2 regions of the Paenibacillus sp. FSL L8-0494 genome follow, and region 2 is predicted to be linked to the other one. Evidence: a T-box and tRNA genes for the amino acid it is inferred to sense, from the RefSeq annotation. Region 2 holds a T-box; the other holds one or more tRNA genes.
The links. A T-box is a leader RNA that pairs with one kind of tRNA and senses whether it is charged. The one in region 2 lies ahead of pheS (phenylalanine--tRNA ligase subunit alpha), so its partner is inferred to be a tRNA-Phe.
Positions count from the first base shown of each region.

Region 1: it encodes a tRNA-Phe, which carries the amino acid that the T-box ahead of pheS (phenylalanine--tRNA ligase subunit alpha) is inferred to sense. The anticodon was not compared.

Region 1 covers NZ_JBBOPQ010000001.1:142,298-150,107, forward strand. Annotated here, with positions in the region: tRNA gene NYE35_RS00680 (tRNA-Ala) at 1-53, shown strand, start outside; rRNA gene NYE35_RS00685 (23S ribosomal RNA) at 192-3,118, shown strand; tRNA gene NYE35_RS00690 (tRNA-Ser) at 3,201-3,292, shown strand; tRNA gene NYE35_RS00695 (tRNA-Met) at 3,323-3,399, shown strand; tRNA gene NYE35_RS00700 (tRNA-Val) at 3,408-3,483, shown strand; tRNA gene NYE35_RS00705 (tRNA-Thr) at 3,516-3,591, shown strand; tRNA gene NYE35_RS00710 (tRNA-Asp) at 3,606-3,683, shown strand; tRNA gene NYE35_RS00715 (tRNA-Phe) at 3,746-3,818, shown strand; tRNA gene NYE35_RS00720 (tRNA-Tyr) at 3,827-3,912, shown strand; tRNA gene NYE35_RS00725 (tRNA-Lys) at 3,918-3,990, shown strand; gene NYE35_RS00730 (PucR family transcriptional regulator) at 4,140-5,234, shown strand; gene NYE35_RS00735 (ABC transporter ATP-binding protein) at 5,346-6,467, shown strand; gene hprK (HPr(Ser) kinase/phosphatase) at 6,678-7,616, shown strand; gene lgt (prolipoprotein diacylglyceryl transferase) at 7,629-7,810, shown strand, end outside.
Region 2 covers NZ_JBBOPQ010000001.1:1,898,953-1,906,762, reverse strand. Annotated here, with positions in the region: gene NYE35_RS08390 (hypothetical protein) at 1-733, opposite strand, end outside; gene pheT (phenylalanine--tRNA ligase subunit beta) at 933-3,377, opposite strand; gene pheS (phenylalanine--tRNA ligase subunit alpha) at 3,560-4,594, opposite strand; T-box leader at 4,655-4,940, opposite strand; gene NYE35_RS08375 (sensor domain-containing diguanylate cyclase) at 5,529-7,142, shown strand; gene pulA (type I pullulanase) at 7,205-7,810, opposite strand, start outside.

The sequences.
Region 1 (7,810 bases), 1.8 Mb from region 2:
GCGCCTGCCTTGCAAGCAGGAGGTCAGCGGTTCGATCCCGCTTGGCTCCACCATAAATTTTTAAATGAATAACTTTTTTACTTGATCCTTGAAAACTGGATACCGAAACGAATTTGCGTTTTAGAACATCTTTTAGCAACTTGTGTAAACAAGTAAATGTTATTAGTGAGATTTTTCTTCGGAAAAATCAAGGTTAAGCTAATAAGAGCACACGGAGGATGCCTAGGCGCCAGGAGCCGACGAAGGACGTGGCGAACAACGAAACTGCCTCGGGGAGCTGTAAGCAAGCTTTGATCCGGGGGTGTCCGAATGGGGAAACCCAGCTGTGGTAATTCGCAGTTACTCATACCTGAATACATAGGGTGTGTAGAGGCAGACCAGGGGAACTGAAACATCTAAGTACCCTGAGGAAGAGAAAACAATAGTGATTCCGTCAGTAGCGGCGAGCGAACGCGGAACAGCCTAAACCAAGGGGCTTGCCTCTTGGGGTTGTGGGACGTCTCACATGGAGTTACAAAGGAATATGGTAGGTGAAGAGGTCTGGAAAGGCCCGCGATAGAGGTAAAAGCCCTGTAACCTAAACTGTGTTCTCTCCGAGACGGATCCCGAGTAGTGCGGGGCACGTGAAACCCCGTATGAATCCAGCAGGACCATCTGCTAAGGCTAAATACTACCTGGCGACCGATAGTGAAACAGTACCGTGAGGGAAAGGTGAAAAGCACCCCGGAAGGGGAGTGAAATAGAACCTGAAACCGTGTGCTTACAAAAAGTCAGAGCCCTATTAATGGGTGATGGCGTGCCTTTTGTAGAATGAACCGGCGAGTTACGTTTAACATGCAAGGTTAAGCCGAGAAGGTGGAGCCGCAGCGAAAGCGAGTCTGAATAGGGCGATTTAGTATGTGGACGTAGACCCGAAACCGTGTGATCTACCCCTGTCCAGGGTGAAGGTGCGGTAACACGCACTGGAGGCCCGAACCCACGTACGTTGAAAAGTGCGGGGATGAGGTGGGGGTAGCGGAGAAATTCCAATCGAACTCGGAGATAGCTGGTTCTCCCCGAAATAGCTTTAGGGCTAGCCTCGGTATAAGAGTAGTGGAGGTAGAGCACTGATTGGGTGCGGGGTCCGCAAGGATTACCAAGCTCAGTCAAACTCCGAATGCCATATACTTATTGCCGGGAGTCAGACAGTGAGTGCTAAGATCCATTGTCAAAAGGGAAACAGCCCAGACCATCAGCTAAGGTCCCCAAGTGTGTGTTAAGTGGGAAAGGATGTGGAGTTGCACAGACAACCAGGATGTTGGCTTAGAAGCAGCCACCATTGAAAGAGTGCGTAATAGCTCACTGGTCGAGTGACTCTGCGCCGAAAATGTAACGGGGCTAAACACACCACCGAAGCTATGGCTAGATACGTATGTATCTGGGGTAGGGGAGCGTTGTGTAGGGGTTGAAGGTGTACTGAAAAGAGCGCTGGACACTACACAAGTGAGAATGCCGGTATGAGTAACGAAAAGATCAGTGAGAATCTGATCCGCCGAAAGCCCAAGGTTTCCTGAGGAAGGCTCGTCCGCTCAGGGTAAGTCGGGACCTAAGGCGAGGCCGAAAGGCGTAGTCGAAGGACAACAGTTTGAAATTACTGTACCACCGTAATCCGCTATGAGCGATGGGGTGACGCAGGAGGGTAGTGACGCGGACTGATGGATGTCCGTCTAAGCAGTGAGGCTGATGTGTAGGCAAATCCGCACATCATTAAGGCTGGGCTGTGATGGGGAGCGAAAATTATAGTAGCGAAGGTCATGATCTCACACTGCCAAGAAAAGCCTCTAGCCAGGAGAAGGTGCCCGTACCGCAAACCGACACAGGTAGGCGAGAAGAGAATTCTAAGGCGCGCGGAAGAACTCTCGTTAAGGAACTCGGCAAAATGACCCCGTAACTTCGGGAGAAGGGGTGCCCCGGTAGTGTGAATAGCACGAGGGGGCCGCAGTGAAAAGGCCCAAGCGACTGTTTAGCAAAAACACAGGTCTGTGCGAAGCCGCAAGGCGAAGTATACGGGCTGACGCCTGCCCGGTGCTGGAAGGTTAAGGGGAGTGGTTAGGGGTAACCCGAAGCTATGAACCGAAGCCCCAGTAAACGGCGGCCGTAACTATAACGGTCCTAAGGTAGCGAAATTCCTTGTCAGGTAAATTCTGACCCGCACGAATGGCGTAACGACTTGGGCGCTGTCTCAACGAGAGATCCGGTGAAATTTTAATACCTGTGAAGATGCAGGTTACCCGCGACAAGACGGAAAGACCCCATGGAGCTTTACTGCAGCTTGATATTGAATTTGGGTACGATCTGTACAGGATAGGTGGGAGCCGTAGAAATCGGAGCGCAAGCTTCGGTGGAGGCGCCGTTGGGATACCACCCTGATCGTATCTAGGTTCTAACCTAGTACCCTTATCGGGTACGGGGACCGTGTCAGGCGGGCAGTTTGACTGGGGCGGTCGCCTCCTAAAGAGTAACGGAGGCGTTCCAAGGTTCCCTCAGAATGGTTGGAAATCATTCGCAGAGTGCAAAGGCATAAGGGAGCTTGACTGCGAGACCTACAAGTCGAGCAGGGACGAAAGTCGGACTTAGTGATCCGGTGGTACCGCATGGAAGGGCCATCGCTCAACGGATAAAAGCTACCCTGGGGATAACAGGCTTATCTCCCCCAAGAGTCCACATCGACGGGGAGGTTTGGCACCTCGATGTCGGCTCATCGCATCCTGGGGCTGAAGTAGGTCCCAAGGGTTGGGCTGTTCGCCCATTAAAGCGGTACGCGAGCTGGGTTCAGAACGTCGTGAGACAGTTCGGTCCCTATCTGTCGTGGGCGCAGGAAATTTGAGAGGAGCTGTCCTTAGTACGAGAGGACCGGGATGGACGTACCGCTGGTGCACCAGTTGTTCCGCCAGGAGCATGGCTGGGTAGCTACGTACGGACGGGATAAGCGCTGAAAGCATCTAAGCGTGAAGCCCCCCTCAAGATGAGATTTCCCAATTAGTAAGACCCCTTGAAGACGACGAGGTAGATAGGTTGGAGGTGGAAGTGCAGCAATGCATGGAGCTGACCAATACTAATCGGTCGAGGGCTTATCCTATACTTAGAATGCAAATTCGTTTCGGATTCAGTTTTCAGGGAGTCAAATTCCTGTTTGGATTGCTGTGGTACTGATATCGTTTGGAGAGATACCCAAGTGGCTATAAGGGGACCCTCTGCTAAGGGGTTAGACTGCGTAAGCGGTGCGTGGGTTCGAATCCCACTCTCTCCGCCATTTTCAATCCATAGCAATACTAATTATTGTGGCGGTGTAGCTCAGCTGGCTAGAGCGTACGGTTCATACCCGTGAGGTCGGGGGTTCGATCCCCTTCGCCGCTACCATAATACCTGGAGGCTTAGCTCAGCTGGGAGAGCATCTGCCTTACAAGCAGAGGGTCGGGGGTTCGATCCCCTCAGCCTCCACCATTTTCATCTTTTTAGAATTGCTTTTACACCGTGCCGGTGTAGCTCAACTGGTAGAGCAACTGACTTGTAATCAGTAGGTTGGGGGTTCAAGTCCTCTCGCCGGCACCATTTTTAATTAATGCGGAACCGTGGTGTAGTTGGCCTAACATGCCTGCCTGTCACGCAGGAGACCGCGGGTTCGAATCCCGTCGGTTCCGCCATTTTTTCCACAAAATGAGTGGGAAGTGTAAGACTTTTCCGCTTAATTGTCATGTAATCTTATGGCTCGGTAGCTCAGTCGGTAGAGCAGAGGACTGAAAATCCTCGTGTCGGCGGTTCGATTCCGTCCCGAGCCACCTTTTTTGGGGGATTAGCGAAGTGGCCAAACGCATCAGACTGTAAATCTGCTCACGTACGTGTTCGGTGGTTCGAATCCATCATCCCCCACCATTTATGAGCCATTAGCTCAGTTGGTAGAGCACCTGACTTTTAATCAGGGTGTCGAAGGTTCGAGTCCTTCATGGCTCATCCCAAACAGAAAGTCATCACCTTATGGTGGTGGCTTTTTTTGTGTTTTTATGTCGTATTATAGTAGCGCGCTGCTGTAGTGATTAACATAATATTAGAGAATATGCTAAAATAGGCGAAAAGAGCAAAAGTGGTGGAGTATGGTGACTATGGATAGCGAAACATTGCGGAAAAAGTTAGAGCAGCTCACCGGAAAGAAAACCGGAATCAAGCAGTTAGGTAGGCAACATTCAGCTTCTCTTTTTAGCATGGGATTGGAAGCACAGGAACAGCCGGTAATCCATGAGGGTCATCTTTGGGCACCATTATATGAGACTGATGGACGTGTAACCGCTGTCTGGGTGGAATTGGATGGACTTAACTCTTTGGAAATTCAATTAGTGAATTATGCGGTTCGAAACTTTGCAATTGCACTAAAAGCTACTGGGGTTAGAGAAGAAGGGGAAGCGGAGGCTCGGCAGCTGGGTACCTGGTTGAACACCGAACTGGAGCAAGAGAAAAATGACTCTGAGATACCCGATGAGATGGCTCTAAAGGGACGTTTATTCGGAGATATGGTTCCATTCCTACTTAGCAGTGAGAATGCACATAGCCCGCAGATCACTTATCGTTCCTTAATGAAGTTGTTGCGCAGCTATTTTGAGAATGAAATTCTGCTTATACCTCTTCAAGAAAAAGAATGGTTAATATTGGCCCGGAAGGAACTACTCACGGGCGGAGATGATAAGGATGAGGAAGAAGAGAGTGTAGATGAAATTCTGGCTCAGACCAGCATGGGCTTACACGAACTGATAGCCAGCGAATGGGTAGGTGTATTCCATTTGGCTGTAGCTCCGGCTATTGTTCCTGTTAAGGGATTGACGGGATCCGTGGCCTTGCTGAGGGAGACTATTGTACTCGGACGTATTTTCCAAGTGGGTGAATATATTCATTTACCTTGGGAGCTGCATCTGGAACGTTTGGTTAACAGCATTCCTGATGCACGGCGTAAACAGTTACTTGGACAGATTGGCGACTATTCTTCCGTATTATCGGATAAAGAGATGCTGATGACCCTGGAGACGTTTTTTGAGATGGATTGTAATGTGAGTGAAACAGCCAAGAAGCTATATATTCATCGCAACACGCTTTTATACCGTCTGGACAAGATCAAACAGGAGACTGGTGCGGATGTGCGTAGCTTTGGGGACGCTGCTATTGTGAAGCTTACTATGCTTTTGTATAAAGTGACGAAAAGGAAATAGGTTTTTTGTGAACGTTACAAATAGCCACCGTGTCCCGTCTAGGGTAATATAAATGTACAAGGAAAAAAGAATTTTTCAATTAATCAATAATTAACTCGAGGGGGAAATACAATGGCAGGCGTACGTTTAGAGCATATTTTCAAAAAATACCCGGGTTCAGATAAAGCAACAGTAATGGATATCAATCTTGATATTAAAGATAAGGAATTTCTAGTATTGGTTGGACCATCCGGTTGCGGTAAATCCACAACTTTGCGTATGATCGCTGGTCTGGAAGAAATCTCCGAAGGTAAAATGTACATTGGCGATCGTGTAGTCAACGACGTTGCACCTAAAGACCGCGATATCGCGATGGTATTCCAATCCTACGCCCTGTATCCGCATATGAGCGTATACCAAAACATGGCTTTCGGTTTGAAACTTCGTAAAGTGAAGAAAGATGAAATCGACAAGAAAGTACGTGAAGCTGCTAGAATTCTCGATATCGAGCATTTGCTAGATCGTAAACCAAAAGCACTTTCCGGTGGTCAACGCCAACGTGTCGCTTTGGGACGCGCTATCGTACGTGATCCACAAGTCTTCTTGATGGATGAGCCTCTTTCCAACTTGGATGCTAAACTTCGTGGTCAAATGCGCGCTGAAATCACTAAACTGGTTAAACGCCTTGAAACCACTTGTATCTACGTAACGCATGACCAAACAGAAGCTATGACAATGGGTGACCGTATCGTAGTTATGTATGATGGTATCATTCAACAAGCTGCTTCCCCTGAAGAGTTGTACAATGAACCAACTAACCTGTTCGTAGCTGGATTTATCGGATCCCCTACAATGAACTTTATCAATGGTACTTTGTCCGAAGCAAACGGTTCTGTCCGTTTCCGTGCTGAGAACCTTGATGTTGAAGTACCAGGCGGAAAAGCTCAAATCATCCGCAGCAAAGGCTACATTGGCAAAGAAGTAATTATGGGCGTTCGTCCAGAAGATATCCATGAAGAGCCAGTATTCTTGGAAGCTTCCCCGAACACAATCTTTACTTCATTGGTTGATGTAACTGAAAACCTTGGTCACGAAATGCTCCTTTACTTGAGCGGCCTTGGTAAATCTACTGTAATCGCTCGTGTAGATGGACGTTCCACTACTCGCGAAGGCAGCAAGCCAAAATTGGCTATTGATATGAACAAAGTTCACTTCTTCGATAAAGAATCCGAAGTTAACATTCTGTTGGGATAAGATCGCAGGATCTTTTCTCTCTTGATAAAGCCACCCGAAAGGGTGGCTTTATTGTTTAATTAGGGTCGTAATGGATAGGCGTTAAGATTGCATTCACAAGCGTTATCAATTAAGATAGCAGGAGAATTACCTCCGGAATTGTAATGAGATCGCTGTCAACCGGACGCAGTAAGCGGACATATACCGCAGGTGACGAAAGGACGAATTTACATGGCTAAGAAAGTAAAAGTATCTGAATTGGTACAACATTTTCAATTAGAGGTTATTTCCGGCCAGGAAGGTCTAAAGCGACCTATTACGGTAGATGACCTGAATCGCCCTGGACTAGAGATTGCTGGTTATTTCGAATATTATCCGGAAGAACGTGTTCAACTATTAGGTAAGACAGAACTCGCATTCTTCTCCATGCTGCCTGAAGCTGAACGTAAAAGTAGGCTTCGTGGAATCTGTAATGACAATACCCCTTGTATCGTAATTACCCGTAGTTTGGATGTACCACAGGAGTTAATTGATATAAGTAATGAAAAGGGACTTCCTGTGCTTCGTAGCTCGATGGCTACGACTATTTTCTCCAGCCGTTTGACGAGCTTCTTAGAAGGGAGATTAGCCCCTACAGCAACGATTCATGGTGTACTCTGTGATGTATATGGTGTAGGTATGCTGATTACTGGCAGTAGTGGTATTGGTAAGAGTGAGACAGCCCTTGAACTTGTAAAACGTGGACATAGACTGATCGCTGATGATGCCGTGGAAATCCGCCAGACTTCAGATAACCAGCTGCATGGTACAGCCCCTGAGTTGATCCGTCACTTGTTGGAAATTCGCGGAGTAGGTATCATTAACGTAATGACACTTTTTGGTGCGGGTGCTATCCGTAATCATAAACGGATTACACTTGTCGTTAGATTAGAGGCTTGGCAGCAAGACAAGCAGTATGACCGGCTTGGACTTGATGAGGAAACGACGCGGATTATTGATACCGATGTTCCACTTGTAACCATTCCTGTACGTCCAGGACGTAACCTTGCCGTTATTATTGAGGTTGCTGCGATGAACTATCGCCTGAAGCAAATGGGCTTTAATGCAGCCCTGCAGTTTACGAATAAGTTAACTGCGACCATATCTGAGGATATGGACGATCTCGATTAGGAGTGTGAGACAATGTTCCCATTAGCAATAGATCCTATTGTATTCTCAATTGGATCACTGCCTGTACACTGGTACGGGTTAATACTAGGGGTCGGTGCACTCGCGGGATTATTTCTTGCGATCCGCGAGGGCAAACGGTTCGGAATCCCGCAAGAATTCTTTATGGATATGCTGCTACTGGGTGTACCCTCGGC
Region 2 (7,810 bases):
GCTCTTCCTCCAGTGTTGACTTGGTCTCGGTCAGCTCAAGCTGCAGAGCAGACAGCGTGTCTGTCTTCTCCTTGGTCAGCGTCTCTCGGATGTTCTCCAGCTCTTGCAGATGAGCAGCCTTCTGCTCCTCCAGCTGCTGCAAGCGGATGGCTTCCGCCTTCGCCAGTTCCTGCCGCTGTTGTTCACGACTAGCTGCCCGCTCTTCTTCGTAGCTTGTCCGCAGTTCTTGCAGCTCTATCTCGCGCTCAAGCAATTCTTCTTCCAGCTTCTTGCGTGCAACTTCCACAGCTTGCACTGCCTCCTGAAGCTGCTCCGCATGTACCTTGCGTTCATTCTCCTGAATCTCCAAATGCCGCTTACGTTCTTCCTCAGCAGCAGCAATCAGTCGCCCAGCCTCTTCTTTGGCCGCAGCTTCAAGTCGCTCAATTTCTTCTTGCCGCTCCCGCTGTACCTCCAGCAGGCGAGATACTTCCAATCGCAGTTCACTGCGTTCACCTGTCATCATGTTTAGTTCATTTTTGAAGTCCTGAACCTGAATAGCCTGCTCCGCCATATGTACAGCTGCAAGCACCGCTATACGCGGTGTGTCCAGTCTGGTGTGTGATTTAGAAATCGTGCGCATATGTTCATCAACATAACGGGCCACTTGTTTCATATATTCAGTACTGCTTCCGACGAGTTTATAGGAAGTTCCGTATATCTCCACGGCGACACGTGTCCGGTCCATAGCCACAGTTGTGCCCTCCTTTGTATGTGTGCGGATTCTAAGCTAGTTTCACTTCTTCTATTGTAGCTTTTTTGGTAAGCATTTGGCAAAATCCCTAATATTCAATAGATTATGGCTGATATTCTCCGCTTTGCACTCTACCTAGAAAAAACCGCAGCGAATCTCAGTTTCTAAATGGATTCGCTGCGGCTTTACACAATTCCTGCTACTTTCTTAATTCTGCACCAAAAGTTTGTTGAAGAGATGCTAATACCTTCTCATGCACCTCTCCTACTTCTTCATCAGTCAATGTATGTTCACTATGACGATACAGCAGTGAGATCGCGATGCTCTTCTTTCCACTCTCCAGCTTACCGCCAGTGTACACGTCAAATACCTGTACGGACTGGAGCAAAGTACCTCCGTTATCACGGATGGAAGCCAGCAGATCGCCCGCTGGTACAGCGGAATCCACGACCACAGCAATATCCCGTTCCATTCCCGGGAAACGCGGAAGCTCATTATATTGCAAACGGCTTTGCGCACTTTCATATAACGGCTGCAATAAAATTTCTGCCGCATAAGTATCCACCAGATCCAGCTGTCTTTGCAGATCCGGATGAATCTGTCCCATCGTTCCGATCTTCACATGGCCCTCGTTCCCGAGTAAATATACCGATGCGGAACGCCCAGGATGAAATCCTTCTGGACTGTCTCCCACATAGACGATTTTATCAGTCAGCCCTAAATGAGCAAATACCGTTTCCAGCGCACCCTTCAAATCAAAGAAGTCCACAGGTTGTGCCGAAACATTCCATTGCTTCACTGTTAAGCTTCCGCTAAGCAACAGCCCCAGCACTGGCAGTTCGCGTGGTTGGCGAGTCAGCTGTTCTTCATCCGTGAAGAAGACGTTGCCGATTTCAAACAATGCCAAGTCGCTTTGACGACGATTGGTATTGTAGCTGGCAATATCCAATAGTTGCGGAAGAAGGCTGGTACGCAGTACGCTGCGTTCTTCACTCATCGGCATAGCCAGCTTCACCGCTACTGCTCCTTCTGATAACGCAGGGAACATTGTGCTTTGTTGCGGCTGGATGAAGGAGTAACCCATCACCTCTTGGTAACCGCCATGTGACAATAAGCGGCGCAGTTCACGACGGAGCGCTTGCTTGTGAGTTAGTGCTCCTGGCGTTGTAATTCCTTCAATTAGAGTCGTTGGAATATTGTCATATCCGTACAGGCGGGCAATTTCTTCAATAAGATCAACATCATAGCTGATATCGCCACGTCTGGTTGGGACTTGAACTTCAATCAGCCCTTGTGCGGTATCTCCGCATTTGAAGTGTAGACGGCCAAACAATGTCTTCACTTCCAGCAAGGACAAATCCGTTCCCAGATAACGATTCAGTTTCTCTAAGGACAAGGTGAGAACCTTCTCTTGAACAGCGTCAGTTCCTGCTTGCACGATGCCTTCATGGACCGATCCGCCAGCATAACGTGCAATCAGCACTGCTGCACGGTTCAATGCAGGAATAACTGCACTTGGATCCACTTCCTTCTCGAAACGAAGGGAGGCTTCAGAGCGAAGTCCCAATTGACGCGAGGTTTTACGAATCGTACCACCATCAAACTTAGCAGATTCCAGAACAAGGTTTACCGTCTCAGCAGTAACCTCTGTATCCCGTCCACCCATTACTCCGGCCAGACCTACAGCTTTAACTCCATCAGCGATAACGAGCATTTGCGGCTCTAGCTTACGCTCTTGACCGTCAAGTGTAACCAAAACTTCACCTTCATGGGCAAGACGAACGCCGAGTTCTCCACCTTGCACTTTATCTGCATCAAAAGCATGCAGCGGCTGTCCATATTCCAGCATCACGTAATTGGTAATGTCCACGATATTATTAATTGGACGAACCCCAGCAGCCATCAGACGATTCTGAATCCACAGCGGTGATGGTGCAGGTTTAACACCTGCAATATAACGAACTGCATAATGGCTGCAGTATTCTTCATCTTCAATCTTGACGGAAATGGAATCCGCAGCAGGACCACTGATCTCAATAATTTCGCTTTTTGGATCAGGCAATTTAACTTCACGCCCAAGAATCGCACTTACTTCATAAGCAGCACCAATCATACTGAGGCAATCCGAACGGTTCGGAGTCAGATCGAATTCCAGAATCTCGTCATCTAAGCCGAGGACCTTGGAAATATCCTGACCAATCTCTGTCCCTTCAGGCAGCACAAGAATACCTTCTTGTTGCTCTTTTGGAAGCAATTTATCATTCAGTCCCAATTCTTTGGCCGAGCAGATCATCCCTTGCGATAGGACGCCGCGCAGCTTGGCTTTTTTGATATCCAGTCCTGGCAGCTTAGCACCGACCAGTGCTACAGGTACAGTTTGACCTGCAGCTACATTTTTTGCGCCGCAGACGATTTGTAGATCCTCATCTTGGCCCGCATCCACGATACATACGTTCAGCTTGTCGGCATCAGGATGTTTTTCCTTTGATTTCACATAGCCGGTTACGATGCCGGAAATGCCTTTATTGCGGCGCTCTACGCCGTCAATCTCAATGCCGGCAGCGGTAATCTTCTCCGCTAGCTGTTCGGCGGTTACTCCTTCAATCGATGTATAATCAGCCAACCATCCGGTTGATACTTTCATATCCGCTCACTTCCTTTATGTTTCAGATGTATTTATTTCACTGTCGTTCGTGCTGCTTCCTGTGGGAGAACGGATGAAGTGCACTCAATTTCAGCTACACACTATTAAGGACGGTCCCTACAAGGAAATCAGATGCTCCAAAACCCATTCTCCAGCCACTATCAGCCAGCGCACCACAATAACTAAACGCCCTTGAACTGCTTCACAAAACTCATATCATTACTATAGAAATGACGGATGTCATCGATGCCGTATTTAAGCATTGCAATCCGCTCTACACCCATTCCGAAGGCGAAGCCGCTGTATTCAGCAGGATCATAGCCACCCATTTTCAGTACATTCGGGTGTACCATACCTGCGCCAAGGATTTCTAACCATCCACTTTGCTTGCATAGTCTGCAGCCATCGCCACCACATTTGAAGCAGCTTACGTCTACTTCAACACTTGGCTCCGTGAATGGGAAAAAGCTCGGACGAAGACGAATGCCTGTATTCGGTCCAAACATCTCCTGCACAAATTGTTGCAGGGTGCCCTTCAGATCACTCATTCGAATGTTACTTCCAATGACCAAACCTTCGATTTGGTGGAACTGGAAGGAATGCGTTGCATCATCATCATCACGGCGGAATACTTTACCCGGACAGATGATTTTAACAGGAGCTTCACCGTTCATAGCCTGCATAGTACGAATCTGTACTGGCGAGGTTTGAGTGCGCATTAGCAGGTCATCTGTTAAATAGAAAGAATCCTGCATATCACGTGCCGGGTGATTCTTAGGCAGATTTAGAGCTTCAAAGTTATAATAATCGGTCTCCACTTCCGGACCTTCAGCTACACGGTAGCCCATGCCGGTAAAAATATCCTCAATCTCCTGTACGACTCTGCTAAGCGGGTGAATGCCCCCTTGCTGTAAACGGCGACCCGGTAAGGTTACGTCTACTTTTTCAGCCTGCAAACGTTGCTGGGTTTCCTGCTCTTGAAAAGCCTCCTGCTTCGCGCCGATAATCTCCTCAATAGCACTGCGAACCTGATTCGCCACTTGCCCGATTACCGGACGCTCCTCAGCACTAAGTCCTCCCATACCGCGCAGAACCTCTGTAAGCTCACCTTTTTTACCGAGATACTTCACTCTTAAATCATTTAGTACCTGCGGATCCATAACCTCCTGCAGCTTAGCCAGCGCTTCAACCTTCAATGCTTCCAACTTCTCTTTCATGGCCGTGTACAGCCCCCTTCAATCATTGTCTAGTTCAACAAAAAAAGGCCTTTCCTCCCGGTAAGGGACGAAAAGACCGTGGTACCACCCTTGTTAGACAAGCTGATCTGTTCCCCTTAAGAGCTTCATTCCCTCTTTTGGCTGGACAGATACCTATCTCACTTTATACAGAAATAACGGTCTGTGACCGGTATCCCCTACCCTTCCCTATTAGACAGCTTAAGGAATTCAGGGAACTGCTCCGGAGTGAACTTCGACAGCTCTGCTTCTTAGAAACGCTCTCAATCCGCGGCGTCTCCTCCCTGTAAGTCAGGCACTGTGTACTCTTCTCCATCACTGCATTTCACAATTCATGCTAATTGTCAGGTATCTCTTACTACAAGAGATATGTCTCTTTATTATATGCAAAATCTGTCGTTTTGACAAGCTGGATTGGCATCGGGGCGGGCAGGCGTGATTTTTGGAATGATGCCTGCGAACAAAGCCGCACGACTTCACCCCATTCACGCACTGCGTAACGAATAATGAATGATTAGCTTTCCTGTAGTCATTATGACTAAGGGCAGTTTTTTTCAGCAGCTGTAAGCCGTATCATTTATGGTCGAGTGGGGTAATAGGATCCATCGGTTTGAATATAGATAATTCAATAGGCCCATACATTAAACTTTAAATTTTGTCTTTTGGATTATTATGAGTAAAGATTGCTCTATAAGCAGCACGTCCTATATACTTGATATACTAGAAACTACCATTTACTCACACGTACACTTTCCTATGTTTTCCCACTATGTATACAACACCTCTTTTATTCCCAAAAGCACCTTCAAACATCAGTGACTGAGTTAAATTACGCCTGACCATAGATTGACTTCTGCAGGTTCTACTTAAGCAGCAATAGATTTACTTAATCATCTTATACAGGGAGAAGATGACTGTGGCAGGGTTCTTCGAATTCAAGGTAACACGCAAACTATTCTATGTCTTCGCTGCAATCTCCGTCCTTCTGGTCGGGATCAGCGTGTCCTCGCTACTCTATTTAAATCACACTATTAATAGATTGTCAGATTCTCTTTATGATGATATATATCAGAACTCTAAGCTCATACTAAGCGCCGATCGTGATCTGCATCAAGCTGCTGTAGCCTTGCAAATCGCAATGGGTCCAAACCTAACAGCCGCAGAAGGTGAACAGTTCACTAAGGAGTTTATAGATAATAATCTTCAAGCGCAGGAACGAATAAGTCTAGCAAGAGCAAATATCAACGCTATAAAAAAACCTTACAGTGATATGAAACAAAGTGTAATTATCCTTTCCGAATTAAAAAACGAGCTGCACTCCTTCGAAACTACCATTGTCATGTGGAAAAATTCAGGGCATACGCTAATAACGGAACGGACGAAGAGTAGCTGGAATCCGGATTCATATTCTGCGCTCACCCTAAACTCGCAATTCAATGAAGCTAGAGCACATCTCGATCAAGCAGAGGACTTGATTGGCAACTACGCCTTGCAAGTAACGGACGGTTTTAAGGATAAAAAAAGCGCTTTGTTCTCCCTATATTCGCTCCTCTTACTTGTGTTTCTCCTGGTCATTATTTACCTTGGACGCAAAATCATCTGGCTCCAGAATGAAATGCTGGAAGAACAAACACTTTATCAGCTAATCGGTGAAACCATGTCTGATTTCATTATTTTGACGGATCCTAACGGGTTGATTCTATACGCTTCCCCCTCACACTCCAGTATTCTAGGCTATGTGCCTAAAAAAGGAGATCCGTTATCCAACTACATACGTGAACCGGAGATTGCCTGGGCTAAATTAAAGAGCGTGGTTCAGGGAACCCCGCGCATTTCAGAACTGCGCATGCGCGGAGCAGAAGGCCAATGGGTATGGCTTGAAACTAAGGTGTCACCTGTTCTCGGCAGCCGTAAATTCCCAGCACAATTCATGCTGTTATCTCGAGAAATTACCCAGCGAAAACAATACGAAGAACGACTACATAAGCTAGCCTTCTATGATCATTTAACAGCGATTCCCAACAGGGCTCATTTCAAAATGTATATGGAGAACCTTATCACACAACCCGAAGAACGGAAGCAAAAAATTGCACTGGCCCTGCTGGATTGTGACAGATTCAAGCAGCTAAATGATACCTTAGGCCATCTGGCTGGAGACGAATTTCTTCAGCTGCTCTCCCGTGAACTTCAGCATACAGTCAAAGGAATAGGTCAGGCCTTCCGGATCGGCGGAGATGAATTCGCAGTTGTACTGCATCGATTCACTTCTCCAGAGATGCTTGATGAAACGCTGCAGCGGTTACTTAAACTGTTCAATAAGTCTTGGTCTGTTGATAACGGGTCCAGCTTCCACACCTCCGCGAGTATCGGAGTAGCTTTATTTCCTGAACATGGAAGCAGTATCAATGAACTGCTGCGTGCCGCCGATTTGGCGATGTACCGCTCCAAAGACCATGGTGGCAATAAAGCCAATCTTTACTATGAGCTTGTGGACGAAGAGTTTGCTGACCAGACCATTGTAAAACCATAAAACCAAATAAAAAGCTGTCTCAGGATACAATCAACCCTGAAACAGCTTTTTTTGTATTGCCACTAACTGCTTAACCGAAGATGATCCTCTGAAATTCCATCAATCTCCTGATCACGATCCCGAACTAAGACCTTGGTTAACTCTCCATTCGTAGAACAATCAATGAAGCGGTCTCCGTCTCCATCTTTTTCTTCCCAATCATTAAGCCGCAAAATATATCCGATGGATTGGGTATCTGGCAGCACTTCGATGCGGGCTACTGCACGCCCGTTCTCCATATATCGGAAATCGCATTGTCCATCCTGGATTCCTGTATCCCAAACCCAAAGATTCCAGCCTTGGTAATTCTGATCAGGGCGTTCATAGTGTATTTCGATGATTTTAGAGCGTGGGGCTGGCTCACCACATTCATCATAAAGGACCATCATCGACAACCCTTCCACCTCTACCTCATTGCCTTCGATCCTGCGGAGGGCTTCTGTACCTGCATGGGTATGGTCTACTACTATACTCCACCCGTTAGAAATCTCAGGAAGAGCCACCGTCATTCGATCATTATTAGCATTGAAGATAACGGTTATATTGTTCCAAAGATCGCCTCCTGCATGGCCTCTAAGCAGATACGATACTATTCCGCCATCACATCGCAGAAATTCCAACGAACGTTC